Regions from separate parts of the Pseudomonas sp. UF-293 genome, predicted to be linked through region 1. Evidence: predicted binding sites of a transcription regulator. Region 1 holds the regulator's gene; each other region holds the start of a gene.

The links. Region 1 encodes FliA, which starts transcription of late flagellar genes. Its sites were predicted from a motif close to CTAAAGTTTNNNNNNNNNNNGCCGNTAA; they were not measured.
Region 2: AC4IHP_RS18210 (methyl-accepting chemotaxis protein) is a predicted target of FliA. The motif match lies at 4,658-4,685, and genes of this name have one in related genera.
Region 3: AC4IHP_RS01605 (methyl-accepting chemotaxis protein) is a predicted target of FliA. The motif match lies at 2,099-2,126, and genes of this name have one in related genera.
Region 4: flgM (flagellar biosynthesis anti-sigma factor FlgM) is a predicted target of FliA. The motif match lies at 3,258-3,285, and genes of this name have one in related genera.

The regions. Positions count from the first base shown of each region.
Region 1 covers NZ_JBSICA010000035.1:3,848-10,992, reverse strand. The annotation lists gene AC4IHP_RS24510 (chemotaxis protein CheA) at 1-667, opposite strand, end outside; gene AC4IHP_RS24505 (protein phosphatase CheZ) at 722-1,510, opposite strand; gene AC4IHP_RS24500 (chemotaxis response regulator CheY) at 1,529-1,900, opposite strand; gene fliA (RNA polymerase sigma factor FliA) at 2,068-2,808, opposite strand; gene fleN (flagellar synthesis regulator FleN) at 2,805-3,635, opposite strand; gene flhF (flagellar biosynthesis GTPase FlhF) at 3,752-5,092, opposite strand; gene flhA (flagellar biosynthesis protein FlhA) at 5,104-7,145, opposite strand, start outside.
Region 2 covers NZ_JBSICA010000017.1:95,416-102,560, reverse strand. The annotation lists gene AC4IHP_RS18240 (alpha/beta hydrolase family protein) at 1-967, opposite strand, end outside; gene AC4IHP_RS18235 (FMN-dependent NADH-azoreductase) at 1,135-1,746, opposite strand; gene AC4IHP_RS18230 (LysR substrate-binding domain-containing protein) at 1,873-2,781, shown strand; gene AC4IHP_RS18225 (MmcQ/YjbR family DNA-binding protein) at 2,778-3,137, shown strand; gene AC4IHP_RS18220 (DUF1294 domain-containing protein) at 3,257-3,685, opposite strand; gene AC4IHP_RS18215 (undecaprenyl-diphosphate phosphatase) at 3,682-4,512, opposite strand; gene AC4IHP_RS18210 (methyl-accepting chemotaxis protein) at 4,815-6,449, shown strand; gene pnuC (nicotinamide riboside transporter PnuC) at 7,056-7,145, shown strand, end outside.
Region 3 covers NZ_JBSICA010000001.1:348,790-355,934, forward strand. The annotation lists gene AC4IHP_RS01595 (NorM family multidrug efflux MATE transporter) at 1-968, opposite strand, end outside; gene AC4IHP_RS01600 (LysR substrate-binding domain-containing protein) at 1,128-2,048, shown strand; gene AC4IHP_RS01605 (methyl-accepting chemotaxis protein) at 2,236-4,212, shown strand; gene AC4IHP_RS01610 (aldose 1-epimerase family protein) at 4,408-5,622, shown strand; partial or broken gene AC4IHP_RS01615 (ATP-binding protein) at 5,619-6,266, opposite strand; gene AC4IHP_RS01620 (TnsA endonuclease N-terminal domain-containing protein) at 6,504-7,073, shown strand; gene AC4IHP_RS01625 (transposase) at 7,070-7,145, shown strand, end outside.
Region 4 covers NZ_JBSICA010000026.1:3,043-10,187, forward strand. The annotation lists gene flgB (flagellar basal body rod protein FlgB) at 1-169, opposite strand, end outside; gene AC4IHP_RS21940 (hypothetical protein) at 185-457, shown strand; gene cheR (protein-glutamate O-methyltransferase CheR) at 509-1,336, opposite strand; gene AC4IHP_RS21950 (chemotaxis protein CheV) at 1,383-2,315, opposite strand; gene flgA (flagellar basal body P-ring formation chaperone FlgA) at 2,398-3,159, shown strand; gene flgM (flagellar biosynthesis anti-sigma factor FlgM) at 3,322-3,648, shown strand; gene AC4IHP_RS21965 (flagella synthesis protein FlgN) at 3,697-4,164, shown strand; gene AC4IHP_RS21970 (flagellar brake protein) at 4,254-5,000, shown strand; gene AC4IHP_RS21975 (MFS transporter) at 5,074-6,456, opposite strand; gene AC4IHP_RS21980 (glutamine synthetase family protein) at 6,526-7,145, opposite strand, start outside.

The DNA.
Region 1 (7,145 bases):
CTGGCGCCGGAGCGACCGCATCGACAGCAAACTGGCCCTTGCCGTGCAGCTGATCGAGCAGCGATTCAAATTCGGCGTCGGTGATTTCATCGCTCGCCGCCGTGTCGGCAACCGGCGCTGGAGCAACAACAGCAGCCGGGGCCTCGGCCTGGGCCTTGACGGCATTCAGCGAGTCCAGCAGTTGTTCGAATTCGTTATCGGTGATGTCTTCCGATGCGCTTTCAGCGACCGGTTCTTCCACCGCTTCTACCGGTGCAGCAACGGCTTCATCCGCCGATTGCGGCTCGGCCAGACGCGCCAGCGCGGCCAGCAGCTCCGGCGTGGCGGCGGTGATCGGTGCACGCTCACGGACTTCGCTGAACATGCTGTTCACCGCGTCCAGTGCTTCGAGCACCACGTCCATCAGTTCTGCATCAACGCGACGCTCACCCTTGCGCAGGATGTCGAACACGTTTTCGGCGATGTGACAGCACTCCACCAGCTCATTGAGCTGAAGGAAGCCGGCGCCCCCTTTTACAGTGTGGAAACCGCGAAAAATTGCATTGAGCAGATCTGCATCATCCGGACGGCTTTCCAGCTCGACCAGTTGTTCGGACAGTTGCTCAAGAATCTCGCCGGCCTCAACCAGGAAATCCTGAAGGATCTCTTCATCGGCGCCGAAGCTCATTAATGGGGTGCTCCTACAGGTCTAAAAACCCAAAAAACCTGAAATTCCGAAACTCTAGAATCCAAGGCTGGATAACAAATCGTCCACATCGTCCTGACCGGACACAACGTCTTCTCGTTTATCGGCATGAATCTGCGGACCTTCACCCTGCGAGAGATGTTTTTGTGGATCTTTTTCAGCAAGCATTGCAGCGCGGTCATGTTCGATGCCCGCAAAGCGGTCGACCTGACTGGCCATGAGCACGAGTTTGAGCAGATTGCTTTCGACTTCGGTGACCAGTTGGGTCACACGCTTGATCACTTGACCTGTGAGGTCCTGGTAATCCTGAGCCAGCAGGATGTCGTTGAGGTTGCTCGACACCGCACGGTTGTCCGTGCTGCTGCGTGACAGAAAACCGTCGACCCGGCGCGCCAGTTCGCGGAACTCTTCAGCCCCGACCTCGCGACGCATGAAGCGGCCCCAATCGGCGCTCAACGTCTGCGCTTCATCAGCGAGACTGTTGACCACCGGCGTGGCGCTCTCCACCAGATCCATGGTGCGGTTGGCCGCGGCTTCCGTCAGCTTGACCACATAGCCCAGGCGTTCGGTGGCGTCGGTGATTTGCGACACTTCCTCGGCCTGCGGCATGTGCGGATCGATCTGGAAATTGACGATCGCACTGTGCAGTTCACGTGTGAGCTTGCCCACTTCCTGATACAGGCCGCGGTCACGGGTCTGATTGAGCTCATGGATCAGTTGCACCGCGTCGCCGAACTTGCCTTTTTCAAGGCTCTCGACCAGTTCGACCGCGTGTTTTTTCAGGGTCGATTCGAAATCGCCCTGTGATGATTCGTTATGCTCCATAGCTCCCCCGCGCATTCATCAGCCGATGCGTTCGAAAATCTTCTCGATTTTGTCTTTCAACGCTTGAGCCGTGAAAGGTTTGACCACGTAACCGTTCACACCGGCCTGAGCGGCCTCGATGATCTGCTCGCGCTTGGCTTCAGCAGTCACCATCAACACCGGGAGGTGCTTGAGTTTTTCATCGGCGCGCACGTGACGCAGCAGGTCGATACCGGTCATGCCAGGCATGTTCCAGTCCGTTACCAGAAAGTCGATGCTGCCGCTGTTGAGCACCGGAATGGCAGTGGTGCCATCGTCGGCCTCGACGGTGTTGGTGAACCCAAGATCGCGCAGCAGGTTCTTGATGATCCGCCGCATCGTTGAGAAGTCATCAACGATGAGGATTTTCATGTCTTTGTTCAATTCGACCTCCAAGCAGTCTTAAACGCGCCCAGCACCTGGACGCGCCACTTCAATCAATCGGCATAGCACTCGAAGTTTGTCTGGAGCACAACGGATCGAGACCGGCGCCGTTCATCACCGCACCAGCCTCGTTTCGCAGTGTCCCCACACTGCCTTCAGCGCGCTCGCCACTCCCCCAAACGCCCCCGCAGACGGGCCGCGCACTGGCTGTGTAACTGGCTGACCCGCGATTCACTGACGCCAAGGACTTCACCGATTTCCTTAAGGTTCAGCTCTTCGTCGTAGTACAGCGCCAACACCAGTCGCTCACGCTCCGGCAAATTGGCAATCGCGTCCGCCAGCGCCGCCTGGAAGCGTTCATCTTCCAGATCGCGTGACGGCTCCATATGAGCACTCGCGCCATCCTCGTGCAGCCCTTCGTGTTCGCCGTCCTGCAGCAGGTCGTCGAAACTGAACAGGCGACTGCCCAAGGTGTCATTCAGAATCCCGTAGTAATCGTCGAGACTCAATTGGAGTTCGGCCGCAACCTCGTGATCTTTAGCGTCACGGCCGGTTTTAGCTTCAATCGAGCGAATCGCGTCGCTGACCATCCTGGTATTACGGTGAACCGAGCGTGGCGCCCAGTCACCTTTGCGCACTTCATCGAGCATCGCGCCGCGGATTCGAATGCCCGCGTACGTTTCGAAACTGGCGCCTTTGCTGGCGTCGTATTTGGTCGAGACTTCCAGCAAACCGATCATCCCGGCCTGGATCAGGTCTTCGACCTGCACGCTTGCCGGCAGGCGCGCCAGCAAGTGATAGGCAATGCGCTTGACCAGTGGCGCGTAGCGCTCGATCAATTCGTATTGCGCGTCACGCGCCGACTTTTTGTAAAGATTCATGCCACTGGCGGTCATATCACAGGCCCTGCGGTTTGCTGCACGAGACGCTCGACGAAAAATTCCAGGTGCCCGCGCGGGTTGGCCGGCAGCGGCCAGGTGTCGACCTTCTGGGCAATGGCCTTGAAGGCCAGCGCGCACTTGGAACGGGGAAAGGCTTCGTAGACGGCGCGCTGCTTCTGCACCGCTTTGCGCACGCTTTCGTCGTACGGCACGGCGCCGACGTATTGTAGGGCGACGTCGAGGAAGCGATCCGTGACCTTGGTCAACTTGGCGAACAGGTTGCGCCCTTCCTGCGGGCTCTGCGCCATGTTGGCCAGCACGCGGAAGCGGTTCATGCCGTAGTCGCGGTTGAGCAACTTGATCAGCGCGTAAGCGTCGGTGATCGAAGTCGGCTCGTCGCAGACCACCAGCAACACCTCTTGCGCGGCGCGTACGAAACTGACTACCGAGTCACCAATGCCCGCAGCGGTGTCGATCACCAGCACGTCGAGATTGTCGCCGATGTCGCTGAACGCCTGGATCAGGCCAGCGTGTTGCGCCGGGCTCAGGTGCACCATGCTCTGCGTGCCGGAGGCCGCCGGCACGATGCGAATCCCGCCCGGGCCCTGCAACAGCACGTCGCGCAGTTCGCAACGGCCTTCGATGACGTCGGCCAGTGTGCGCTTGGGTGTCAGCCCCAGCAGAACGTCGACGTTGGCCAGGCCCAGGTCGGCGTCCAGCAGCATGACCCGACGGCCAAGCTCTGCCAGCGCCAGCGACAAGTTCACTGACACGTTAGTCTTGCCGACGCCACCTTTGCCGCCGGTCACCGCGATCACCTGTACGGGATGCATGCTGCCCATGTTATTTCTTTACCTTGTCTTGCATAGACGGAGGCCACATTACTGGCTGCGCGTTCACGATCGGAACAATGCGTGGCAGACCATCGATGTAGGTACAAAAACTGTTCATGATTACCTCAGCCAACCTGCTTGGTCGGGCTGTGATAGATATCAGCGAACATGTCAGCCATGGCTTCTTCGCTGGGTTCTTCCTGCATTTGCACGCTGACGGCGCGGCTGACCAGTTGATGACGGCGCGGCAGATGCAGATCATCCGGAATCCGTGGGCCATCGGTCAGGTACGCGACCGGCAATTCATGACTGATCGCCAGGCTCAACACTTCGCCGAGACTGGCCGTTTCATCCAGTTTAGTCAGGATGCAACCGGCGAGCCCGCAACGCTTGTAACTGTGATAAGCGGCGGTTAGAACCTGTTTCTGGCTGGTGGTTGCCAGGACCAGATAATTTTTTGAGCGAATGCCACGCCCGGCCAGGCTCTCGAGCTGCATGCGCAACGCCGGATCACTGGCTTGCAGCCCGGCAGTATCGATCAAAACCACGCGTTTGCGTAGCAGTGGATCCAATGCCTGCACCAGCGACTGGCCGGGATCGACGTGCGTCACCGGCACGTTGAGGATGCGCCCGAGGGTTTTCAGTTGTTCCTGCGCGCCGATGCGGAAGCTGTCCATACTGACCAGCGCAACATTCTGCGCGCCGTACTTGAGCACATAACGCGCGGCGAGCTTGGCCAGCGTGGTGGTCTTGCCCATGCCGGCGGGGCCGACCATGGCAATCACACCGCCCTCTTCCAGCGGCTCGACTTCCGGTACGGCAATCATCCGCGCCAGGTGCGCCAGCAGCATGCGCCAGGCCTGACGGGGTTCTTCGATATCGGTGATCAGCGCCAACAGGTCGCGCGACAGCGGGCCGGACAGGCCAATACGCTGCAGACGGCGATACAGATTGGCCTGGGCCGGACGGCTGCCTTGCAGCTGATTCCAGGCCAGGGTGCCGAGTTGCACTTCCATCAACTCGCGCAGGCTGTTCAATTCAAAACGCATCGAATCCAGCGCACGCGGATCGACACCTGCCGAGGCCTGCGCAGGTGCTGCGGCCGGACGCGTCGGTGCGGCGTAGGTCGGCTCGCTCAGCGGCTCGGCAGCGGTCAGCGGCAGGCCTGCGGTCAATGGCAGCCCGGCAAACAATTGCTGATTGGTGTTGCCGTCGGCTTCGCCACGCAGGCTCAGTTCGGCCTGGGCGGTGACGATGCGCGACTGGGTCTTGCGCAGCTCGTCTTCGAGTTCCATGTTCGGAACCCGTGGCGCCAGCGCCGACAATTTGTAATCCAGAGCCGCCGTCAACTCGACGCCGCCGGCAATGCGGCGGTTGCCGATGATGGCGGCATCAGCGCCCAGCTCATCGCGAACCAGCTTCATGGCCTGACGCATATCGGCGGCGAAAAAACGCTTAACTTGCATAAACCACTACCTCAGCCGTTGGGCCCTACTGTCGCAACGATGGTCACTTGCTTGTTGTCCGGTACTTCCTGGTAGGCCAGCACATGCAGCCCTGGCACCGCGAGGCGACCGAAGCGCGAGAGCATCGCGCGAATCGGGCCTGCTACCAGCAGGATCACCGGTTGGCCTTGCATTTCCTGACGCTGGGCCGCTTCGATCAACGAACGTTGCAGCTTCTCGGCCATGCTCGGCTCCAGCAGGACGCCCTCTTCCGAGCCTTGTCCTGCCTTCTGCAGACTATTGAGCAATATCTGTTCCAACCTTGGTTCCAATGTGATCACAGGCAGCTCGGACTCAGTACCTACAATGCTTTGGACGATTGCACGGGATACGCCGACCCGCACAGCGGCGACCAGCGCGGCGGTATCTTGACTCTTCGCGGCGTTGTTCGCGATCGCTTCGGCGATGCTGCGGATGTCGCGCACCGGCACGTGCTCGGCGAGCAGCGCTTGCAGAACCTTGAGCAACTGCGACAGCGAAACCACGCCCGGTACCAGCTCTTCTGCCAGTTTCGGCGAGCTCTTGGCCAGCAATTGCATGAGTTGCTGCACTTCCTCGTGGCCGATCAGCTCACTGGAGTGCTTGTACAGAATCTGGTTCAAGTGCGTGGCGACCACGGTGCTGGCGTCGACCACGGTGTAGCCGAGCGATTGCGCCTGGGCGCGCTGGCTGATTTCGATCCACACCGCCTCTAGGCCGAAAGCCGGATCTTTGGCGTTGATCCCGTTGAGCGAGCCGTAGACCTGGCCCGGGTTGATCGCCAGTTCGCGATCCGGGTAGATCTCGGCCTCGGCCAGAATCACCCCCATCAGGGTCAGGCGATACGCGCTCGGCGCCAGATCGAGGTTGTCGCGGATGTGCACGGTCGGCATCAGGAAGCCCAGATCCTGCGAGAGCTTCTTGCGCACGCCCTTGATCCGCGCGAGCAATTGCCCACCCTGATTGCGGTCCACCAGAGGGATCAGGCGATAGCCGACTTCCAGACCAATCATGTCGATCGGCGTAACGTCGTCCCAGCCCAGTTCTTTGGTTTCCATGGCGCGCGCCGGCGACGGCAGCAGTTCCTGCTGACGCTTGACCTCTTCCAGCGCCACGACCTTGGCAACGTTCTGCTTCTTCCAGAACAGGTACGCGCCGCCTGCGGCCAGCGCAGCCATGCTCAGGAAGGAGAAGTGCGGCATGCCCGGCACCAGGCCCATCACTGCCATCAAACCAGCGGCCACGGCCAGCGCTTTCGGCGAGGCGAACATCTGGCGGTTGATCTGCTTGCCCATGTCTTCCGAGCCGGACGCACGGGTCACCATGATCGCCGCTGCTGTAGATAACAACAGTGATGGCAATTGCGCCACTAAACCGTCACCGATGGTCAGCAAGGCGTAAACCTTGCCCGCATCGCCGAAGCTCATGCCGTGCTGGAAGATACCCACGGCCATGCCGCCAATGAGGTTGATGAACAGAATCAGCAGGCCGGCGATGGCGTCACCGCGGACGAACTTGCTGGCACCGTCCATCGAACCGTAGAACTCGGCCTCTTGGGCGACTTCCTGACGGCGCGACTTGGCTTGATTCTGGTCGATCAGGCCGGCGTTGAGGTCGGCGTCGATCGCCATTTGTTTGCCGGGCATCGCATCGAGGGTGAAGCGCGCGCTCACTTCGGAAATCCGCCCGGCACCCTTGGTCACCACGACGAAGTTGATGATCATCAGAATCGCGAAGACCACGATACCGACCACGTAGTTACCGCCGATCACCACCTCACCGAAGGCCTGAATCACCTTACCGGCAGCGGCGTGGCCGTCCTGACCGTGGAGCATCACCACCCGCGTCGAGGCCACGTTCAACGCCAGGCGCAGTAGCGTTGCCACCAGCAGAATGGTCGGGAACACAGCGAAATCCAGCGGCCGCAGCGCATACACGCAGACCAGCAGGACGACGATCGACAGGGCAATGTTGAAGGTGAAGAAGACGTCGAGCAGGAACGGCGGCACCGGCAACATCATCATCGCCAGCATGA
Region 2 (7,145 bases), on a different contig from region 1:
CGGAAATCAGGTTGCGGTGAATATCCTCGCGATCGACTCCATCAGCATCGGTGCACAACGCCGGCATGGCGCGAATCTGCTCTTCATTGCATGGCGCCAGAAACACGAAGTGCCCTGCCCCGGCCAGCAGTTTGAAGTCCGGCGCGGTGGGCAGCTTGCGCGCGAGGGCGGCAGCGTTTTTATCAAAGGCCACCAGTTTGTCGCCGTCGCCGCTGTAGAGCAGCACCGGTACGTGCACGTCAGCGAGGGTATGACGGCCGAATTTCAGGCTCAGCGGCGCCATCAGCAGTAACGCGTGAACCCTTGGATCGGCCACCGGTTGCAAATCTTCGCGATCGACAATCAGCTCACCCTGGGTGTTGCAGGCGTCGTGATCGTCCGGGCGTTCCTGGCAATAGCGCCGTAGACGATCAAGATCCGGTTGCGCCCCGGAAAGAATCAATGCGGTCTCGCCACCAGCCGAATAGCCAATGACCCCGACCTGATCAGCATTGACGAACGGCGCCAGCATGCTGTCGCCGAGCGTCGCGGTGATCGCTTGGGAAATCTGAATTGGTCGCCCATATAGATTGCTCAACGTGCCGAGACGGCTGTGGTCCCGCCAGTTGTCGCCGGGATGAATCACCGCCACCACTACGAAACCCTTGCGCGCCAGCGATGTGGCCAGATCATGCAAGGCCAGCGGCGTGCCGGTGTTGCCGTGGGAGAGCATCAACATCGGAAAGCGGCCGATGGCGACTTTAGTGTCTTCTCCGGCCTCGACCGAGTAACCCTCAAGCAAACTCATGTGCTCGCGGTCACTGGACGGGTAAAAGGCGATAGCGCGCATCGGTTGCAGATCGAGCGGGTCGAGAAAGGTCATCTCGTGATAACCGACGCTCCAGACAGGGTGCCGCCCCGGCGCGGCCTGCACTGAATTCAGGCTGCCCAGCAGGCAAATCAGCAACATTGCACAAAGATGCCTCATGAATGCCCCACCCTGTTGGACCACATCATCGGATGTGTTGGAACTGCATAACCCGGGCCAGATTATGTAACAGCTGGAAACAAAAAACTCCGTATTCGGCCCTTGCGGAACCAGAATACAGAGTTTTTTGCGGATTACCTGAACATCAGCTGTTCTTTACGCAAGCCTTACGCGGCTGCAAACAGTTGCTCGCTGATCTTCGCTTGAGCAGCGCTCATGGCGTTGTTGCGCACTTCTTCGCCATAGGCCAGACCTTCAGCGCGAACGATTTCGATGTCGGTGATGCCGAGGAAGCCCAGCACCAGCTTCAGATATTCCTCGTGCGCGATGCCGCTGGCCTGACCGGCGTGGATGCCGCCGGAGGTCGACACGATGACCACTTTCTTGCCACCGCACAGGCCTTCAGGGCCGGCTTCGGTGTAGCGGAAAGTCTGGCCGGCGACGGCAATACGGTCGATCCACGCTTTCAATTGGGTTGGCACAGTGAAGTTGTACATCGGCGCGGCAATCACTACAGCGTCGGCAGCGATGAATTCGGCCAGAGTCGAGGCACTCAGCTCGGCTTCGTGCTGTTGCGCAGCGTCGCGCAGTTCGGCGGTGGTGCCAGCGGCGACCAGCGTGGTCGACGAGAAATGGCTGATGGCATCGGCAGCCAGATCGCGATAAGTGACCACGGCGCTCGGCTCGGCGGCTTGCCAGGCGTCGGCGACCTGACGGCTCAACTGACGGGAAGCAGAGTTGTCGCCCAGAATGCTCGAATCGATGTGCAACAGTTTCATGTGGGTTCTCCTGAAAGAATCGCCGGTGGCGACGGAATGGAGACAATCCTACGCAACAAACCAATAGCTGATTAGTCGCCGGCAATGCGATAGTTCGTCCCATTGATAGAACGACTGGAAACGCGCATGCAGGACCTTAACGATCTTTACTATTTCGCCAAAGTGGTCGAAGCCGGCGGTTTTGCCGCCGCCGGGCGATTGCTCGGAATTCCCAAGTCACGGCTTTCGAGGCGGATTGCCGAGCTGGAAGAACGTCTCGGCGCGCGTCTGCTGCAACGCACCACCCGCCAACTGAATCTCACCGCTGTCGGCGAGCGCTATTTGCGCCACTGTCAGGCGATGTTGCTGGAAGCGGAAATGGCTGACGAAGCCGTGGCGAGCATGTCCAGCGAACCACGCGGGCGCTTGCGGGTGTCGTGTCCGACCGGACTCGCCCATGAAATGCTGCCGACGGTGATCAGCGACTTTCTTGGCAAATTTCCGCAGGTGCAACTGGAGGTCGTGCTGCTCAATCGCCGTGTGGATCTGGTCACTGAAGGCATCGATGTCGCCTTGCGGGTGCGCGATCACGGCGATGAAGATCCGTTGCTGGTCACTCGACGTTTGCGTCAGGCCCAGGCGGTGGTAATCGCCAGCCCGGATTTCATGCAAGGCAAGACCATCAATCATCCGCAGGACCTCAAGAACCTGCCGGTGCTCGGCGCGCTGGAAGCTGATCGCATGGTCCATGTGCGTCTGCTCGACCAGCAGGGCAAGAGTGTCGATCTGAGCATGGAAGCGCGGCTGGGCATCGATGACTTTGTCGTGCGCAAGGCCTGCGTGCTCGCCGGTCAGGGTTTCACCGTGCTGCCGATGATGTTCTGCGAGACCGAACTGCGTAACGGCACGCTGGTGCAGGTGCTGCCGGAATGGTCATTGCCCGGCGGCTGGTTGCAAGCGGTGTATCCGCACCGGCGCGGGGTGATGCCGGCGGTGCGTGCATGGATCGATCATCTGGTCGAATCGTTCGATGCCTGCGGGGAGCGGTTGTTATGAAACAGGGAAAGATGAGCGAAGCCGAGGTTGGCGCATTTTGTCTGGCTCTGCCGGGCGCGCGGGAAGATTACAAATGGGGCGGCGTGCGGGTGTTCTCGATTGCCGGCAACAAGATGTTCGCCTTGCAGGGATTACGCGGCGATTCGCTGGCGTTCAAGGTCGACAAGGATCTGTTTCTCGGCCATTGCGACCGCCCGGGGATTCATCCGGCGCCGTATCTGGCGCGCGCGCAGTGGATCATCATGCACCCGCCCTACCCGCTGAGTGCCGAGGAATTGCAGGGGCTGTTGCAGCGATCACATCAACTGGTGGTGAGCAAGTTGCCAAAGAAAACCCAAATCGGCCTGCGTTTGTAAGCACGCAAATCCTGTGGGAGCGAGCCTGCTCGCGAAGGCGGTTTGTCAGGCGTCTCATCAGCGAGGATGAGATTGCTTTCGCTAGCAGGCTCGCTCCCACAGGGGATTTTCGGTGGACTTTAGATCAGCGACAGCAAGTTCGATCCGAGAAAAATCTGGTCAATCCAGAACACCTGATGCAGCAGCACGATCACCCAGAACAGAATCTGAAACGACACCTTGCGGGTCTTGTGCCGAAACACTTGCTGCGCGATCAACGCACCGGGCCAGCCGCCCGCCAGTTCTACCGCATGCAGGATGTTTTCCGGGGTGCGCCAGGCATCGGCGCGGGCCTTGCGCTTGTCGGCCCAATACAGAAAAAACGCCAGCACACTGACAATCCCGTACGCCGCCAGAGGCACCCGCGAGATGCCGCTGAGCCACATCGACAGTGAGCCGAACAGCGGCAGCGCGCAGACGATCAACAGCACCACAAGCTTCAACTTCACATGCTGAAGGCGCCCGCCAGAAGCTCGTCCTTGCGGGCGCTGCGCGCGCGAATCGTTCATGGCTTGGCCGCCGACCAGTCCACCCAGCCGAACTGCCAGGTCGCCAGAATGAACAGGCCGAACGCTATTCGGTACCAGGCAAACGCTGCGTAGCTGTGGTTGCCGATGAACTTCAGCAAACCGCGCACAGCGATCATGGCGAAGACAAACGCGGTGACGAAACCAATCGCGAATACCGGGAAATCCGCTGGCACAAACAGATCACGGTATTTGTAGCCCGAATACACCGCCGCACCCACCATGGTCGGCATGGCGAGAAAGAATGAAAACTCGGTTGCAGTCTTGCGCGACAGGCCGAACAGCAAGCCGCCAATGATCGTCGAGCCGGAGCGCGAAGTGCCGGGAATCATAGCCAGGCATTGCGCGAAACCGATTTTCAGCGCATCGGTCCAGCGGATCTCGTCAACGGTTTCGGCGTGGACTTCATGCTGGCGCTGTTCGGCCCACAACATGATGACCCCGCCAACCACCAGCGCTGCCGCCACGTTGATCGGGTTGAACAGGTATTCGTGAATCAGATCGGCGAAGATCACACCCAGCACCACCGCCGGCAGGAAGGCGATCAGCAGATTGGCGGTGAAACGCCGTGCGCTTGGCTGGGTCGGCAAGCCGATCACCACGTCGAGGATCTTGCGGCGAAACTCCCAGACCACCGCGAGAATCGCGCCGAGCTGAATAATGATGTTGAACGCCATGGCCCGTTCGCCGCCGAAGTTCAGCAAGTCGGCGACGATGATCTGGTGTCCGGTACTCGAAATGGGCAAAAACTCCGTCAGCCCCTCTACAACTCCTAGAATCAGTGCCTGCAAGGCGGTCCAAAGATCCATCAATCCCCCAGAGAGCGATGCGCAAGGCATGCCCCGATAGTATTTTTTCGTTCACTGCGTCCAGCGTAGCCGGTAAAAGCTGTAGCGATTGCGCGCACAGGATCCACACGAAACGGTAAAAATTCCGTGAAATGTCAAAACCGGATTCAGGTTTTTGCGCGCGGGGCCGAAATCCTAACAGACAAGCCTCAATAGCGCTCTGCGCGTTGGAAGGCTTGAATCGCGCGGTCCCGGACACTCAGCTGTGGCCGGATGCTGGCGATCATTTATTACAAGAACAAGAATCCCGGAGTGACAGCGTTATGAACAGCTTGCGCAGTGTGTCGATCAGCCGACGCTTGTGGCTCATCTTGATCGTGGCGGTGGTCATGTTGCTGACCTTGGGCGTGCTGATGCTCAAGCAGATCCACGACGACCTCTACCACGCCAAGGCGCAGAAAACCCAGCACGTGGTGCAGACCGCCAGCGGCCTGCTCACGTATTACCAGGGTCTGGAGACCGCTGGCACCCTGACCAGGGACGCGGCGCAAAAGCAGGCACTGACGGCGATCCGTGGCCTGCGCTATGACCAGAGCGACTACTTCTGGATAAACGACCTCACGCCCGTGATGGTCATGCACCCGACCAACCCCAAACTCGAAGGCCAGAACCTCTCGGCGATCCGCGACCCGGACGGTTTTGCGGTGTTCAACGAGATGGTCGCCATCGCCAAGGCCAAAGGCGCGGGCATGGTCAATTATCGCTGGCCGAAACCGGGAGCGACTGATCCGGTGGCGAAGACTTCGTACGTGAAGCTGTTTGAACCCTGGGGCTGGGTGATCGGTTCCGGTGTGTACGTCGACGATGTGCAGGCCGAGTTCCAGGGGCAGATGATCAAGGCCTCGGCAATCGGTCTGGCGATTGCGCTGATCATGGCGCTGCTGGTGATTCTGATCGCGCGCAGCATCGTTCGTCCGTTGCAGGAAACCGTGAATGCCATGGCCAACATCGCCAGCGGCGAAAGCGACCTGACCCGCAGCCTCGATACCCATGGCAAGGATGAAGTCACCGAGCTTGCCCATCACTTCAATGCCTTCACTGCCAAATTGCGCCGAGTGATTGGAGATTTGCAGATCTCGGCCAGCGCCCTGGGCCAGTCATCCAGCGAGCTGGGTAACGATGCCTCGCAGGCACAGCAGCGCAGTCAGCAGCAATCGCAGCAAATGGAACTGGTGGCCACGGCGATCAACGAAGTCACCTACGGCGTGCAGGACGTGGCGAAAAACGCAGAACATGCCGCCGCAGAAATGCGCGACGCGGAAGCGCAGGCGCAGCAGGGGCAGATCAACATCGACGGCAGCCTGCAGCAGATCGACAAGCTATCCGGCACGATCGATCAGGCGGTGGAAGTGATCCGCACGCTGGCGGCCGAAAGCACGCAGATTGGCAGCGTGTTGGAGGTGATTCGCTCGATTGCCGAACAGACCAACCTGTTGGCGCTTAATGCGGCGATTGAAGCGGCGCGTGCTGGTGAACAAGGTCGCGGGTTTGCCGTGGTCGCCGATGAGGTCCGATTGTTGGCGCAGCGCACGCAGAAATCGACGGCGGAGATTCAGTCGATGATCGAGCGTTTGCAGAACCACTCCGAAGCTGCGGTGAAGGTGATTGGCGACAGCAGCAAGGCTTCGCAATTGACCATTGAACAGGCGGGACTGGCCGGGGCGAGCCTCAATGCGATTGGCCAGGCGTTGCGTAATCTCAACGGCCTGAATGCTTCGATCGCCAGCGCCACGTTGCAACAGGCGCATGTGGTTGAGGACATCAACCAGAACGTCACCCAGGCGGCCGGGCTGTCGCACAGCACGGCGTTGGCGGCGGAACAATCCAGTGCAGCCAGTCTGCGCCTTGGGCAACTGAGCGAACAACTGAACGGGTTGCTTCGGCAGTTCCGGGTCTGACTCAAAACCTGTGGGGTAGTCTGGAATCTGCGCATATCCTTAACCCCTGTGGGAGTGGGCTTGCCCACGAAGGCGGCGGGTCAGGCGAATTTTATGCGTCTGACACACCGCCTTCGCGAGCAAGCCCGCTCCCACATCAGATTGTTGGGGTTGTCGGGAATTTGCGGACAACCACAAATCCTGTGGAAGTGGGCTTGCTCACGAAGGCGGCGGGTCAGGCGAATTTTCTGTGTCTGACTTAATGCCTTCGCGAGCAAGCCCGCTCCCACATCAGATTGGTGTGGTTGTTGGGAATTGGGGACAACATCAAATCCTGTGGGAGTGGGCTTGCTCACGAAAGCGGCAGGTCACGCGAATTTTCTGTGTCTGACTTAATGCCTTCGCGAGCAAGCCCGCTCCCACATGAGATTGGTGGGGTTGTCGGGAATCTGCGGACAACATCAAACCCTGTGGGAGTGGGCTTGCTCACGAAGGCGGCGGGTCACGCGGAGAAGATGTCGACTGGACGGGCCCTTTCGCGAGCGGGCTCGCTCCAGCAGGGTTCTTCAGTGTTTGGGTGAATGCAGTACAATCCGCCCCCTTCTTCATTCCCCCAAAGGAATCTTCATGTCCGGGCTTGAACTGTTCGCCGCTGCCCTCGGTGTCATCGCCGTGTGGCTGACGGTCAAACAGAATCCGTGGTGCTGGCCGATCGGG
Region 3 (7,145 bases), on a different contig from region 1:
GCGCCGAAAGCGATGCCGACACGCCCGGACATCCGTGCATCGATCAGTTGCCCGGCGCCGTAGTGTTGGCCGACGCGCATGGTGATGGCATAGGACATCCCGGCCGGGACCATGAACGCCACCGACACGATCTGCAGTGCAATCTGATGCGCGCCCATCTGTGTACTGCCCATGGTGCCCATGCACAGCGCAGCGAAAGCGAACAACCCGACTTCCACCGCATAGGTGCCGCCAATTGGCAGGCCCAGGCGCCAGAGTTCTTTCAGGTATTGCCGGTTCGGCCGCGACAGGCCGGCGCGCAAGGGATAAGCGTTATATGCCGGATGCCGGCGAATGTGCCAGGCCAGCGCCAGGGCCATGCAGTTGGCGACAATCGCCGTGACCAGACCGATGCCGGTCAGACCCAGTTGCGGCAGGCCGAACATGCCGGTGATCAGCGCGTAGTTGAGCAGGAAGTTGGCCACGGTGCCGGCGAGGCTGATGACCATCACCGGCGTCGCCCGGCCGATTGCACTGGTAAAACCGCGCAGGGCCATGAAACTCAAATAACCGGGCAGGGCGAAGGGCAGGGCGATGAGAAATTGCCCGGCGGCGTTGACGTTGGTTTCGGTCTGGCCGAACAACAGCAATACGGGTTTCAGGTTCCACAGCAACAACCCGGCGCCGAGCGCCATCAGCCAGGCCAGCCACAGTCCGGCCTGTGTCAGGCGCGCGGCACCGATGATATCGCCGGCACCCTGACGGATCGCTACCAGTGTGCCGACCGCTGCAATCACGCCGATGCAGAAAATCGATACAAATGAGTAGCTGGCCGCACCGAGGCCGCCACCGGCCAGCGCCTCGGGACTGAGGCGCGCCATCATCAGGGTGTCGGTCAGCACCATCAGCATATGCGCCAACTGCGAAGCAATCAGCGGCCCCGCCAGCCGCAGGATGGCCCAGAGTTCGGTACGCACAGGATGCCGCATGGTCATCACCACCTGATTTAAGAGGGAACAGAAGAGCGTCGATTCTCGGCGCTTGGCAGGCTTTGCACAAAGGGATAAAAAGGATGGGTGACATGATTAATACTCATGCTGAAACGTGCCCGCCGAATTGGCCATATCCCCGCTACTGGAGCTTTGTGTATGTCCCGACGCCTTCCGCCGTTGTATGCCCTGCGCGCATTCGAAGCGGCAGCGCGACACAGCTCGTTCACCCGCGCGGCGGAAGAATTGTCGATCACCCAAAGCGCGGTCAGTCGGCACATGCGCACTCTTGAAGAGCACTTCGCCTGCCGGCTGTTTCATCGCAGCGGGCGCAACCTGCAACTGACCGAATCGGCGCGGCTGCTGTTACCCGGTATCCGCGAAGGCTTCGCCGCCCTTGAGCGCGCCTGCAATACCTTGCGCGCCGAGGACGGCATTCTGCGCATGAAGGCGCCTTCAACCCTGACCATGCGGTGGTTGCTCGCGCGGTTGAGTCGCTTCCGCCATTTGCAGCCGGGCAATGAGGTGCAACTGACCAGTGCGTGGATGGACATCGATTCGGTGGACTTCAACAATGAGCCATTCGATTGCGCGGTGCTGCTGAGTGACGGGCATTTCCCGCCGGACTGGGAAGCGAGCCTGCTGTTTCCGGAGGAACTGATCCCGGTCGGCGCGCCGAACCTGCTCAACGATCAACCTTGGGACGTGGCGCGTCTGGCGACTGCTGAACTGCTGCATCCGACTCCGGATCGCCGCGACTGGCGCAGTTGGCTGGAGCGCATGGGCCTGTCCGATCAGGTCTCGCTCAAGGGCGGTCAGGTGTTCGATACGCTGGAGCTGGGCATGATCGCGGCTGCACGCGGCTACGGCGTTTCGATGGGTGATCTGTTGATGGTCGCCGAAGATGTCGCGCAAGGGCGCTTGAGCCTGCCTTGGCCGACGGCGGTCGCCAGTGGCCTGAATTATTACCTGGTGTGGCCAAAACCGCGCCCGGGAGGTGAACGTTTGCGCCGCCTCAGCGATTTTCTCCAAGGCGAAGTCCGCGCCATGCAATTGCCGGCGGTGCAGCGCTTGAGCTGAAACGTTCGAGCCGGCACAATGCCACTACCGCGCCATACCCACGCAATCCGCTCAAGTATTCGGATTTTCCGCCGACTACGAGCATGTGGAACCGTCGTGCCGGTTCCGCGCTACTCCCATTATTAGAATATTTTCCGGGCAATTACCGCGATCAAGGAGGATTCGGTGGCTCGGCCAGGAGCTGTTCATGTCTCAACCTCGTGCTCGGATCGCCTCGCAGCTGGGCCTTGCCCTTGCTGTGATACTGGCGATAGTCATCAGCGGCAGTACGGTGTTCGCCTTGCGTTCGCTGGATTCCGCCAACCTCGCCACCCGTGAAGAGCATCTGGCCAGTGAGGCCCGGCTGCTGGCCGATCAGCTGAGTACCTTCCACGGTACGCTGCGCGAAAGCACCCTGCGTCTGAGCGGGCTGTTCGAAAAGCGCTTCGGCAGTGGCCTGAGTGTGCACCCCGATCAGCCAGTGACCGTGGCCGGCGTGCAGACCCCGGGCCTGCACCTTGGCAACGAGGTGCTGAATAACAACTTCAAGGAAGTTGACGAGTTCAAGCAGATGACCGCCGGCGTTGCCACGGTGTTCGTGCGCAGCGGCGAAGACTTCATTCGCGTCAGCACCAATGTCAGCAAGCAGGACGGCACCCGTGCCATCGGCACCGTGCTCGATCATGCCAACCCGGCCTACGCGAAGCTGATGGCGGGGCAGAGTTACGTCGGCCGCTCGCTGCTGTTCGAGCGCTACTACATGTCGCAGTACACCCCGGTGCGCGATGCGGGCGGCAAGATCATCGCCGTGCTGTACGTCGGCTTCGATTACACCGACGCGCAGAACGCGCAGTTCGCCAACCTCAAGCGCTTCCGCATTGGCAAGACCGGCTCGCTGGCGCTCCTCGACGAGCAGAACAAATGGCTGGTGCCGATTGCCGGCGTCGAAAACCTGGATCAAGCCGCCCCGACCATCAACAACCTGGTAAAAACCCCGGGCAAGGGTGAGTTCTGGAGCGACAAGGGCGAGGACTTCTACAGCATCGCCGTGCCGTTCGAAGGTGGCCCGTGGTCGGTGGTGGCGAGCATGCCGAAAGCCGAGATCCGCGCGGTGACCTGGAGCGTCGGTACACAACTGGCGATCGGCAGCCTGCTGGCGATGTTGCTCGCGGTCGGTTCCGTGGTCTGGCTGCTGCGCAGCAAACTCGCGCCGCTGGGCGATCTGGTGCGCCAGGCCGAGGCCTTGGGTGCTGGTGATCTGAGCGTGCGGCTGAACGTATCGAGCCACGATGAAATCGGTCAGCTGTCCCGCGCGTTCAACCAGATGAGCCAGGCGCTGTCGACCATGGTCGAGCACATCCGCCGCGCTTCGGAAGAGGTCAATAGCCGTGCGCAGGCGCTGTCCGGTTTGTCCGGTGGTGCTTACGAAGGCATGGAGCAACAGTCGGGCGAAATCACCAGCATGGCCGGTGCCGTGGAAGAGTTCAGCGCGACTTCGTTGAATATCGCCGACAACATGGGCGCGACTCAGCGCCTGGCGCAGGAAAACGCTCAGCAAACCCAGATCGGCCGCAGCTCGATGGAAGAAGCGTCGTCGTCGCTGGAGCAGATCGCCGGCGCGCTGAACAGCACCGCCAGCGTGATCAACACGCTGGGGCAGCGCTCGCAGGAAATTGGCGGCATTGTCGGTGTGATCACCTCGATCGCCGAGCAGACCAACCTGTTGGCACTCAACGCTGCCATCGAAGCCGCGCGTGCCGGTGAGCAGGGTCGCGGTTTTGCCGTGGTCGCCGACGAAGTGCGCAGCCTCGCCTCGCGCACCCGTCAGGCCACCGACGAAATCTCCAGCATGATCCACAGCATCCAACAGGAAACCGGCAACGCGATCAGCACCATGGAGCAGGGCAATGTGCTGATGCAGGAAGGCCTGTCGCGCAACGCCAATGTCGCCTCGGCGCTGGCGCGGATCGACGAGCAGAGCCGTTCGGCAGGCCAGCAGTTTGCTGCTATCACCACCGCCACTCAGGAACAAAGCAGCACTGCCACGTTGCTGAGCAGCAATTTGCAAAGCATCGCCTTGGCCAACAGCGAGCAGCGTGAGGTGGTGTCGAACCTGGCTGTCACCGCTAAAGAGCTGGAGAAGCTGGCGGCGGATCTGCGTTCCGAGGTTGACCGCTTTCGTTGATGCGTCTCTGAAATAGCTATCGCGAGCAGGCTCGCTCCCACAGTTTTCGGTGTGATTCACAAAGGTTGTGAAATCCGGAAACCCCAGTGGGAGCGAGCCTGCTCGCGAATGCTTTTCTCCCACCGCTTCTTTGCACTTGCTGAAACGTTTCCGCAGCGCTATAAAAATGGCACAACTCCAATAAAGGCTGCTGCCATGACCCCGCTCAAACTCCTCGTCGCCCTCGGCGCGTTCTCTGCCGCTTCCCACGCCATGGCCTGGGACTATGTCCTGCTCGACGCCAACACTCCGGCAAAAAGCTTGACGATCACCAGTGAACAACTCGGTGTAAAAACCGCCAAACCGTTTTCCGTGACCCTGCGTACCCTGCATGGCGGTCGTCAGGAGGGCGTCAGCATTGTCGATATCGATAACGGCACGATGAAGCTGTCGGTCGTGCCGACCCGTGGCATGAACGTGTTGCAGGCTTCGGTGGGCGACGTGCGCATGGGCTGGGATTCGCCGGTCAAGGACGTGGTCAACCCGGCGTTCATCGAGCTCAACGGTCGCGGTGGTCTGGGCTGGCTGGAAGGCTTCAATGAGCTGGTCACCCGTTGCGGTTATGAGTGGGTTGGCCATCCCGGCATGGACAACGGCGAACTGCTGACCCTGCACGGTCGGGCCGCCAACATCCCGGCCAGCACCGTCACCCTGCACATCGATGAAAAGCCGCCGTATGCCATCACGCTGCGTGGCGAGTTGAAAGAGCAGGCATTCAAGAAAGTCGATTTCTCGGTAGCGACCGAACTGGTCACCGAACCGGGCAGCGCCAGCTTCGCCCTCAACGATACCCTGACCAACAACGGCGACTATGCGAAGGAATATCAGGCGCTGTATCACAGCAATTTCAGCACGCCGTTCCTTGAGCAAGGCGCGAAGTTCGCCGCGCCGGTGAAGCAGGTGTCGCCGTTCAACGACAAGGCCAAGGGCGATCTGCCCGACTGGCAGACCTATCGCGGGCCAACCAAGGACTACGACGAAACGGTCTACAACGTCGTGCCTTATGCGGACGCCAAGGGTGACACCCTCACCGTGCTGCACAACAAGGCCGGTAGCCTCGGCGTATCCGTTGGCTTCAATACTCAGCAGTTGCCAGTTTTTTCGCTGTGGAAAAACACCGACACCCAAGGGCAGGGCTACGTCACCGGCCTCGAGCCCGGCACCAGTTTTTCCTACAACCGTCGCTATCAGCGGCCGTTGAATCTGGTGCCGACCATTGCCCCAAAAGAACATAAACAGTTCCAGATCAGCTATAGCCTGCTGGCCGACAAAGGGGCGGTGGATAACGCCTTGAAGCGCGTGACCGAGATTCAGGCCGGACGCGACACCGAAGTGCGTCAGGCACCGCTGGTTGATCTGACGGAGCATTAAGGTGTCGCCGGCCGGTATTGCAGTGCCTCGGCCAGATGCTCGCGGCTAATCGCGTCGGCCTGTTCAAGATCCGCCAGCGTGCGCGCGACCTTGAGCAGGCGATGCGCCGAGCGCAGCGACAGGATCAGTCGCTCGCAGGCCGCTTCCAGCCATTTCACGTCGGCTGTGGATAACTTGCAGTGATGCTTCAGCCCCGGCAGATCGAGAAACGCATTGGCACAGCCTTGACGTTTCTGCTGACGCTCCCGCGCTTCGGCCACCAACGCCGCAGCGCTGGCGCTGTTTTCGCCGGCCTTGGTTGCCGGATTCAACGCGGTTGCCTCCCGCGCCACGGTCAGGTGCAGATCGATTCGATCCAGCAGCGGCCCTGACAACTTGTTGCGATAGCGCTGGACCATGTCCGGCGTGCACGAGCATTTGCCACTGGGTTCGCCAAGGTATCCACAGGGGCACGGATTCATCGCGGCAACCAATTGGAATCGCGCGGGGAAACGTACGCGATCCTTGGCCCGCGCGATGACGATATGTCCCGACTCCAAAGGCTCGCGTAAAACTTCCAACACTTTGCGATCAAACTCCGGCAACTCATCGAGAAACAGCACGCCATGGTGGGCGAGGGTGATCTCGCCGGGTTGCGGTTTCGAGCTGCTGTAGGGCGTAAAAATAGATGCGACGACTAGTCCCGCTAGGCCTTTCATTCCGGTATGCTTTTTCAGAAATAGCTGCGCCATATGTCAGAAATAGCTGCGACGGCCCTACAAATGAATAGAAATAGCTGCGACAAAACTAAACCAAGGCCGGTTCGCTCGATCAAACCTACGAAGCGGAGCGTATCTGGAGTCTTTCCTTTTCGCGGTGAAGGGGGGATTCCCTATGAGTCCATGCTCGAGCGCGACTTTCTTTTTCGAACTGAATTCTCCAGGGAGGTCCTAGAGATCATCCCGCAGCCAGTGATGATTCCATTCGAGAAAAATGGTCGCCCATATACCTACACTCCTGACTTTCTGGTGTATTACCGCTTAGGAAGCAGACATTTCGAAAATTATCCAAAGCCCATGCTCGTCGAGGTGAAACCCCAAGATGCATGGTCTGAAAACTGGAGGGAGTGGCTTCCAAAATGGAAAGCCGCTTGGCGTTACGCAAAAGACCAGGGCTGGAAATTTCATATCCACGACGAAACACGTATTCGTGACAGCGCTTTCTACAACATTCAGTTTCTGGAGCGGTACGCCCGCATGGTGTTCGCACCGGAAGACAGTACGTGGATCATCGATTCTGTGCGTGAGATGGGTGTAGCACCGGTTCACTACATTTTGGCGACGCATTCCTGTGACCGTTATCGCGGGCAGACTATCAGCCACCTTTGGCACCTTATCGCCACTCGCCGGTTGGAATGTGACATTCGCCTACCCCTCAACGATCACCTGGAATTATGGGTTCCCAATCCATGAGCAAAGAGATGAGAACCAATGATGAGCTAGTGCCCTATGAGCCGAATCGCCAACAGATGGTTATCGAAATTG
Region 4 (7,145 bases), on a different contig from region 1:
TGGTCTTCTCGGTCTGTGCTTCGAGCACTTTGGAGAAATCCAGATCCCGCGCCTTGTAGTTCGGGGTGTCGGCGTTGGCGATGTTGTTGGCCAGCACTTCGGCACGCTGGGCGCGGAAGCCCAATGCCTTTTCGTGAATGCCCAGCGCTTTGTCGAAGCTGATGCTCATGTCGGGAACCTTCAGGTGACCGGTTTTTCGTATCTGAGCTTTAGCAAGCGCCGTGCCAAATGGAAGAACCCCCGTATTCCGGGGCTTTGCGCCGAACAGGCAAAGCGGCAATGCCAGAAAAGCGGCAACCGGTTACCGCCGGATGCCGCTTTTCTGCCGCTGTCGCCTGCCAACACCGAACCTGTAGGAGCTGCCGAAGGCTGCGATCTTTTGATCTTGGTCTTCAAAAAGCAACATCAAAAGATCGCAGCCTTCGGCAGCTCCTACACGGGGTGCGGTGTCAGGTAAAAAAACGGAAGGCTTTGAAGGCCTCCCGTTTTTTGTATTGCCGCAAACCGCTTATTTCGCCTTGTAGATAATCCCCGGGCTGCACTGAACCATCTGGTAATGATCCGGCAAACCGTTCAGCGCTTCCGAAGCGCCAAGGAACAGGTACCCGCCCGGCTTCAACGTGCTGTGAATGCGCAACAGGATGTCCTTCTTCACTTCGGCAGAGAAGTAGATCAACACGTTGCGGCAGAACACGATGTCGAACTTGCCCAGCGCTGCGTAGCTGTCGAGCAGGTTAAAGGAGCGGAATTCCACCCGGCTCTTGATCGGCGCCTTGACCACCCAGCGCCCCGGCCCCTTCGGGTCGAAGTAGCGCTGCAGGCGATCCGGCGACAAACCTCGACCGATCGCCAGGCTGTCGTACTCGCCGGTCTTGCAGTTATTGAGCATCAGCCCCGACAGATCAGTGGCAACGATCTGCACGCCCATCTTCAACTGGCCAAGGTTGCTGCGCTCGAACTCGTCGATCGACATCGACAGCGAGTACGGTTCCTGACCCGACGAGCAGGCCGCCGACCAGATCCGCAGACGCTGGTTGGGGCTGGCCTTGATCGCTTCCGGCAGCACCTTGTTCTTCAAGACTTCAAACGGATATGTGTCGCGAAACCACAGGGTTTCGTTGGTCGTCATGGCATCGACCACCTGCTCGCGCAAACCGCTGCGCGGCTGGGTCTGGATGCGCTGTACCAGCTCACCCAGGGACTTGATGCCTTGCTGCTCCATCAGTTTGTTGAGACGGCTCGAGACCAGATACTGCTTGTTTTCACCGAGCAGAATGCCACAGGCTTTTTCCAGGAAGACCCGGAACTGTTCGAAATCCAAATTACCCGTAGACAATGATGCCGCCTCTTAAATCGTGTTGAACGCCAGGGACAGAAGGTCCCTAGCTGATATCTGCAGCTTTGATCCGGTCGACTACCCGGGATGCGAGGTCATCAGGACGGAATTTGGCCAGAAAGTCATCAGCACCGACTTTCTTCACCATCGCCTGATTGAATACCCCCGACAACGAAGTATGCAGGATGATATGGAGCTTTTGCATGCGCGCGTCGCCGCGGATTTCCGCCGTCAGGGTGTACCCGTCCATCTCCGGCATCTCGATGTCGGAAATCATCATCAGAAACTCTTCTTCCGGCTTCTTGCCCTCGTCGACCAGCTTGCGCAGGTAATCCAACGCCTGCTTGCCGTCGTTCAGCGCCACCACTTCGACACCGATGGTCTGCAGACAACGCGTGACCTGCTTGCGCGCCACCGACGAGTCATCGACCGTCAGTACCCGCAGCGACAGCGCCTTGGTCTGCGTCTCGACATCGACCACGCCCACCGAAATCGCTTCCGGGGTCGGCGCCACTTCAGCCAGCACCTTCTCGACGTCGATGATTTCGACCAACTGGTTGTCGACCCGCGTCACAGCGGTCAGGTAGTGATCGCGACCGGTGCCCTTGGGTGGCGGATGGATCTCTTCCCAGTTCATGTTGACGATGCGCTCCACCGAGCGGACCAGGAAACCCTGGGTCTTGGTGTTGTACTCCGTGATGATCACGAACGGGCTGTTCTTGTCTTTCAACGCACCGGAGCCCGTTGCCATTGCCAGATCCAGGATCGGAATGGTCGCTCCCCGTATATTCGCTACCCCGCACACGACAGGACTGGATTTGGGCATCAAGGTCAGGGACGGGCACTGCAACACTTCCCGTACCTTGAACACGTTGATCCCGTAGAGCTGCGGCCCGTCGAGACGGAACAACAGCAGCTCGAGGCGATTCTGCCCTACCAGTTGCGTGCGCTGGTTCACCGAATCCATTACACCAGCCATGCCCAGACTCCTACATCAACGCCAAGTGTTGTTGCGACGCACATTCATTGCTAAACGGCACGGCGCTTGCTTTTTAACTCGTATGAACGCTCAAACGACATTTTCCCGACGCCTGACCTCTACCCTTCGCAAAGGGCTTTGCGCGGTGGCCGCCGTTTGCTGCTCGCTTGCTGGCAGTCCTGCCAATGCAGATGCGGTTACCTTGCCTGATATGCTTATCGGCGTGACTCAGGGCTTTCTTGAATTCACCGTAGAAGACTATTTGGCTTCCAGTCAAACCGAAGGCCGCTACGAAATCGAAGTCAACCAGCTCGACCCGCGCATGCGCATGCCCATCTGCGACAAGGAATTGACAGCGACTCTGGAGAGCCCGGCACGCCCGCTGGGCCGCGTTACGGTGAAGGTTCGCTGCGAAGGCAGTTCGCCCTGGACGGTGTTCGTACCCGCTCAAGTCCGCCTGTTTCGCGAGATCGTAACGACCACTCGTCCGCTGAAACGCGCCGGCATTATCGAGCCGCAGGATGTGACTTTGCGCGAGCGCGATGTCAGCACGATCAATCAGGGTTTCCTGACCTCCGTCGACGAAGCGATCGGGCAGAAACTTACCCGACCAACGGTCGCCGATCAGGTCATCACACTGGTGCATCTGGAACAGGCCGAAGTCGTGCGCAAGGGTGACCAAGTGGTGATCACTGCGCGCAGTGGCACCCTTGCCGTACGCATGCCGGGCGAAGCGCTCTCCAATGGCGGCATGAAAGAACAGATTCGAGTAAAAAACCTTAATTCTCAAAGAGTTATCAAGGCGCAGGTGATCGCGCCGGGACAGGTCGAAGTAGCCATGTAAAAGCCTCGAGGAGAAAACTGGCGCCGACCCCGTCGCTTCCCTAAACTGTGCCGCAGCAGGTCTCGCAACGGCGCATGCAAGCTTATGGTTGATTGGGCCTAAAGTTTTTCAGGGGATAGCCGAAAACATGGCAAGCGTCCAAATTCCCAGAGGTTTTTTATCATGGTTATCGATTTCAACCGATTGAACAGTTCCTCGTCACTAACCGGCAGCACACGTACCAGCAACGCCAAGGAAAGCGCTGAAAACAGCCCCTCCGCGCCGCTGAATACCCAGGCCGAACAGGCCAATGTCGCCAAAAGCGGGGAGTCGGTACACCTCAGCAATGAGGCTCAACAGTTGCAGAAGGTCACTGACAAGCTGCGCGATCAGCCTGCTGTCGACAAAGCCCGTGTGGCCGAGTTGAAAGCCGCGATTGCCGATGGCAGCTATAAAGTCGACAGCAACCGTGTAGCCAGCAAACTGCTCAACTTCGAAGCCCAGCGCTAGGCTTTTGCCGGCGCCAGGCTTTTGGACGCTTAAACCCCAAGGCCAGCCATGCACGACACTAACTTATTGCAACTGATCAACGACGACTTTGCTCCAGCGCAACAATTGCTGGAGTTATTGCAAACCGAATCCCTCGCTTTGCATGGTCGTGACATGCCGTTGCTGGAAGAAATTCTGGCGACCAAGCAAGCGTTGATCATTCTGCTCGAGCAGCATGGCCGCAAGCGCAGCGAAATCCTCGCCAGCCTCAACCTGCCGACCGATCGCACAGGTCTTGAGCAACTGGCCAGCCAGTCGAGCATTGGCGACCAGTTGCTGACTCAGGGTGATGCCCTGACCGCGCTGATCGCCCAATGCCAGGCTGCCAACGTCAAGAACGGCCAGTCGATCCAGATCCAGCAGGCGACCACCGCCAATCAGCTGAAGATCCTCACCGGTGGTGAGCCGCCAGCGCTGTACGACGCCAGCGGGACCTTTGCCAAACCGGTCAAGCCGCGAACGCTCAGCCAGGCATGAGCCATTCGCTGGCCCTGCACTATCCACTTGCGCAACATGCTGGCAAAATACTGGCCAGTCGTCTTATTTTGTCTGGAGATTGAAGAACCGTGTCCAACACCCTAAGCGCGGATGATGCTCCGCAGCCTCCGAAGGTGCTCACCACGCCACTGGAAATCTCCAGCAACCTGCGCCAGCTGCAAGACAGCCACGATCCGCTGATCATCACTTTCCATGAACGTAGCCAGCGCTTTCAGAGTTACCTGATCAAGGTCGACCGCGAAACCGCAACGATCGCACTGGACGAAATGATCCCGCGCGATGGCGAGCGCTTCCTCCAGGCTGGCGAACCGTTCAAGGTCGAAGGCTTTCACGACGGCGTGCGCATCGCCTGGGAATGCAACGGCACGCTGAACATCGAAGAATCCGACGGCGACCGTTTCTACACCGGCGACCTGCCGAGCGAAGTGGTCTACCACCAGCGCCGCAACGCCTTCCGCGCTGCGTTGAAACTCACCGACCTGGTCAGCGTTGAACTGGGCGGCGAAAAGCTCAAGGTTCCTCTGCACGGCAAGCTGCTGGATATCTCCGCCACTGGCTGCAAGTTCCGCTTCGAAGGCGACATCACTGATCGCCTGCAACTGGGCCAGGTCTACGATCGCCTGATCGCCCCGCCGCTGTTCGGCAACCAGCCAACATCGGTCGAACTGCGCTATCTGCATTTCGAAGAAAAACTCAACATCACCTTCGCCGGGCTGCGCTTCCACAACATCAGTGGCCAGGCTGCGCGTAACGTCGAGCGTTTTGTTTACCAGTTGCAACGTGAAGCACGGCGTTTCGACAAAGACGATCTCTGAGTCGCAGCGATCAATAAAAAGGGCAGTCCTGTGCGGGACTGCCCTTTTTCATGCGCGGACGTTTATCTTCGGCTCAGGGCCTGCCGCCACTGATATCCGGCGCAGGCTTGTCGTCATCGCCGCTGTCCGGTTCGGTTTCAACGACCGCTTCCGGCTGAGCTTCGGGCTCCGGTTCGGGATTGCTCGGCGCCGGGTCCTGGACCATCTGCTCCTGCACCACCTGCTCATCGACACGCGGGTCAAGCGCCGCCACCAGCGGCGAGCTCGACATGCTGTCCGGCATTGCCACGTGATGCAGCGGTGCGTCGTCGACCTGGTGCAGGTTGGTGACCGCTTTCGGACGAATCCGCCAGACCAGCACCAGCGCGAAGAAACTGAAGAACGCATACAGGCTCTGACTGCCGAGAAACTTCATCAGCACGCCCGCCAGCAGCGGCCCGATGCTCGCGCCGACGCCGTAAGTCACCAGCAACATGGCGGTCAGCGACACCCGGCGATCGCCTTCGACGTGGTCGTTGGAAAACGCCACCGCCAGCGGATACAGGCAGAATTGCACCAGCGAACAGAAGAAGCCGACGACGAACAGCACCTCCAGCGGCACCTGCGGCATGATCGCCAACGGCAACGCCGCCACCGCCAGAAACCCGGCAAAGCAGCGAATCAGCAGCGCACGGTCATAACGGTCGGACAACCAGCCCAACGGCCACTGCACCAGCAAACCGGCAAAAATGCAGCTACCCATGAACAGACCGACCTGCTCGGTCGACAGCCCCTGCTGCGAGGCATACAGCGGCGCCAGACCGTAGAACGAACCGATGATCAGACCGGCGCCGAGCACCGTGCTCAGCGATTGCGGCACGCGTTTGATGAAGAAGCGCGGCTCCATCGGCGCGGGGTGCAGAGGCGCCGGGTGAATCCGTCGGGTCAACGTTACCGGCACCAGACACAGGGCAAAGCACAGCGCCACCAGCATCAGCAGTTCCAGACCGAGGCCGGGGTGCATGACCAGAATCAGCTGGCCCAGCACCAGGCCCAAATACGAGGCGATCATGTAACCGCTGAACACCAGGCCGCGCTGATTGGCATCGGCCTGCTCGTTGAGCCAGCTCTCGATGACCATGTACTGACACATCATGCCGAGACCGACGATGGTCCGCAGCACCAGCCACGCCGGCAGCCAGTCCACCAGACCATGGCCGAGCACCGCCGCGCCGACGATCCCGGCACACGCCGAGTACGCACGGATATGCCCGACTCGGGCAATCAGGCGATGGCCGATCTTGCCGCCCAGCACCAGACCGAAATAGTTGGCCGCCATCAGCGCACCGACCCACAGCCCGTCGACGTTGTCGGCGGCCAGACGCAAAGCCAGATAAGTAGAAAGAAGGCCTGAGCCGATCAACATCATCAGCGAGGCGAAATACAGCGCTCGAAAGGATTTCCAGATTTGGCGCATCGGCGTTCCGAGCGGCTCCTTGCAGTAAATACCGAGCAGTCAGAACGACTGCCCGGCAGCAGCGATACGTCAGGCCTGGGCGGCCAGCACACGGCGCTCCCAGGGAGTGATTTCATCAAAGAAGCTGGTCAACTCCATGGTCTTCGAAGCGATGTAGCCTTCGATGAACTCCGACCCGAACAGTTCCCTCGCCAACTGGCTACGTTTCAGACGCTCAAGCGCGGCGTGCAAGGTACACGGCAAGGCCAGATTATCCGGCACGGTGAATTCACCCTGGATTGCCGCGCTCGGCTCCAGTTCCTGCTCGATGCCATGCAAACCCGCAGCCAGACTGGCGGCGATCGCCAGATACGGATTGGCGTCGGCGCCCGGCAGACGATTTTCGACCCGACGTGCGACCGGCGAGCTGGCGGGAATACGCAAGCCGGCGGCGCGATTGTCATGGGACCAGCAGGCATTGTTCGGCGACGCGTACGGATGACACAGGCGCTGATAGGAATTCACGTTGGGCGCAAACAGTGCGGTGAAATCGGCGAGGCCTGCCTGTTGCCCGCCGATGAAGTGGCGGAACATCGACGTCGGCTCGCCGTTCGAGTCAGTAAAGACATTCTTGCCGCTGCCGATTTCAACGATGCTCTGGTGAATATGCATCGAACTGCCCGGTGTGTGCGCCAGCGGTTTGGCCATGC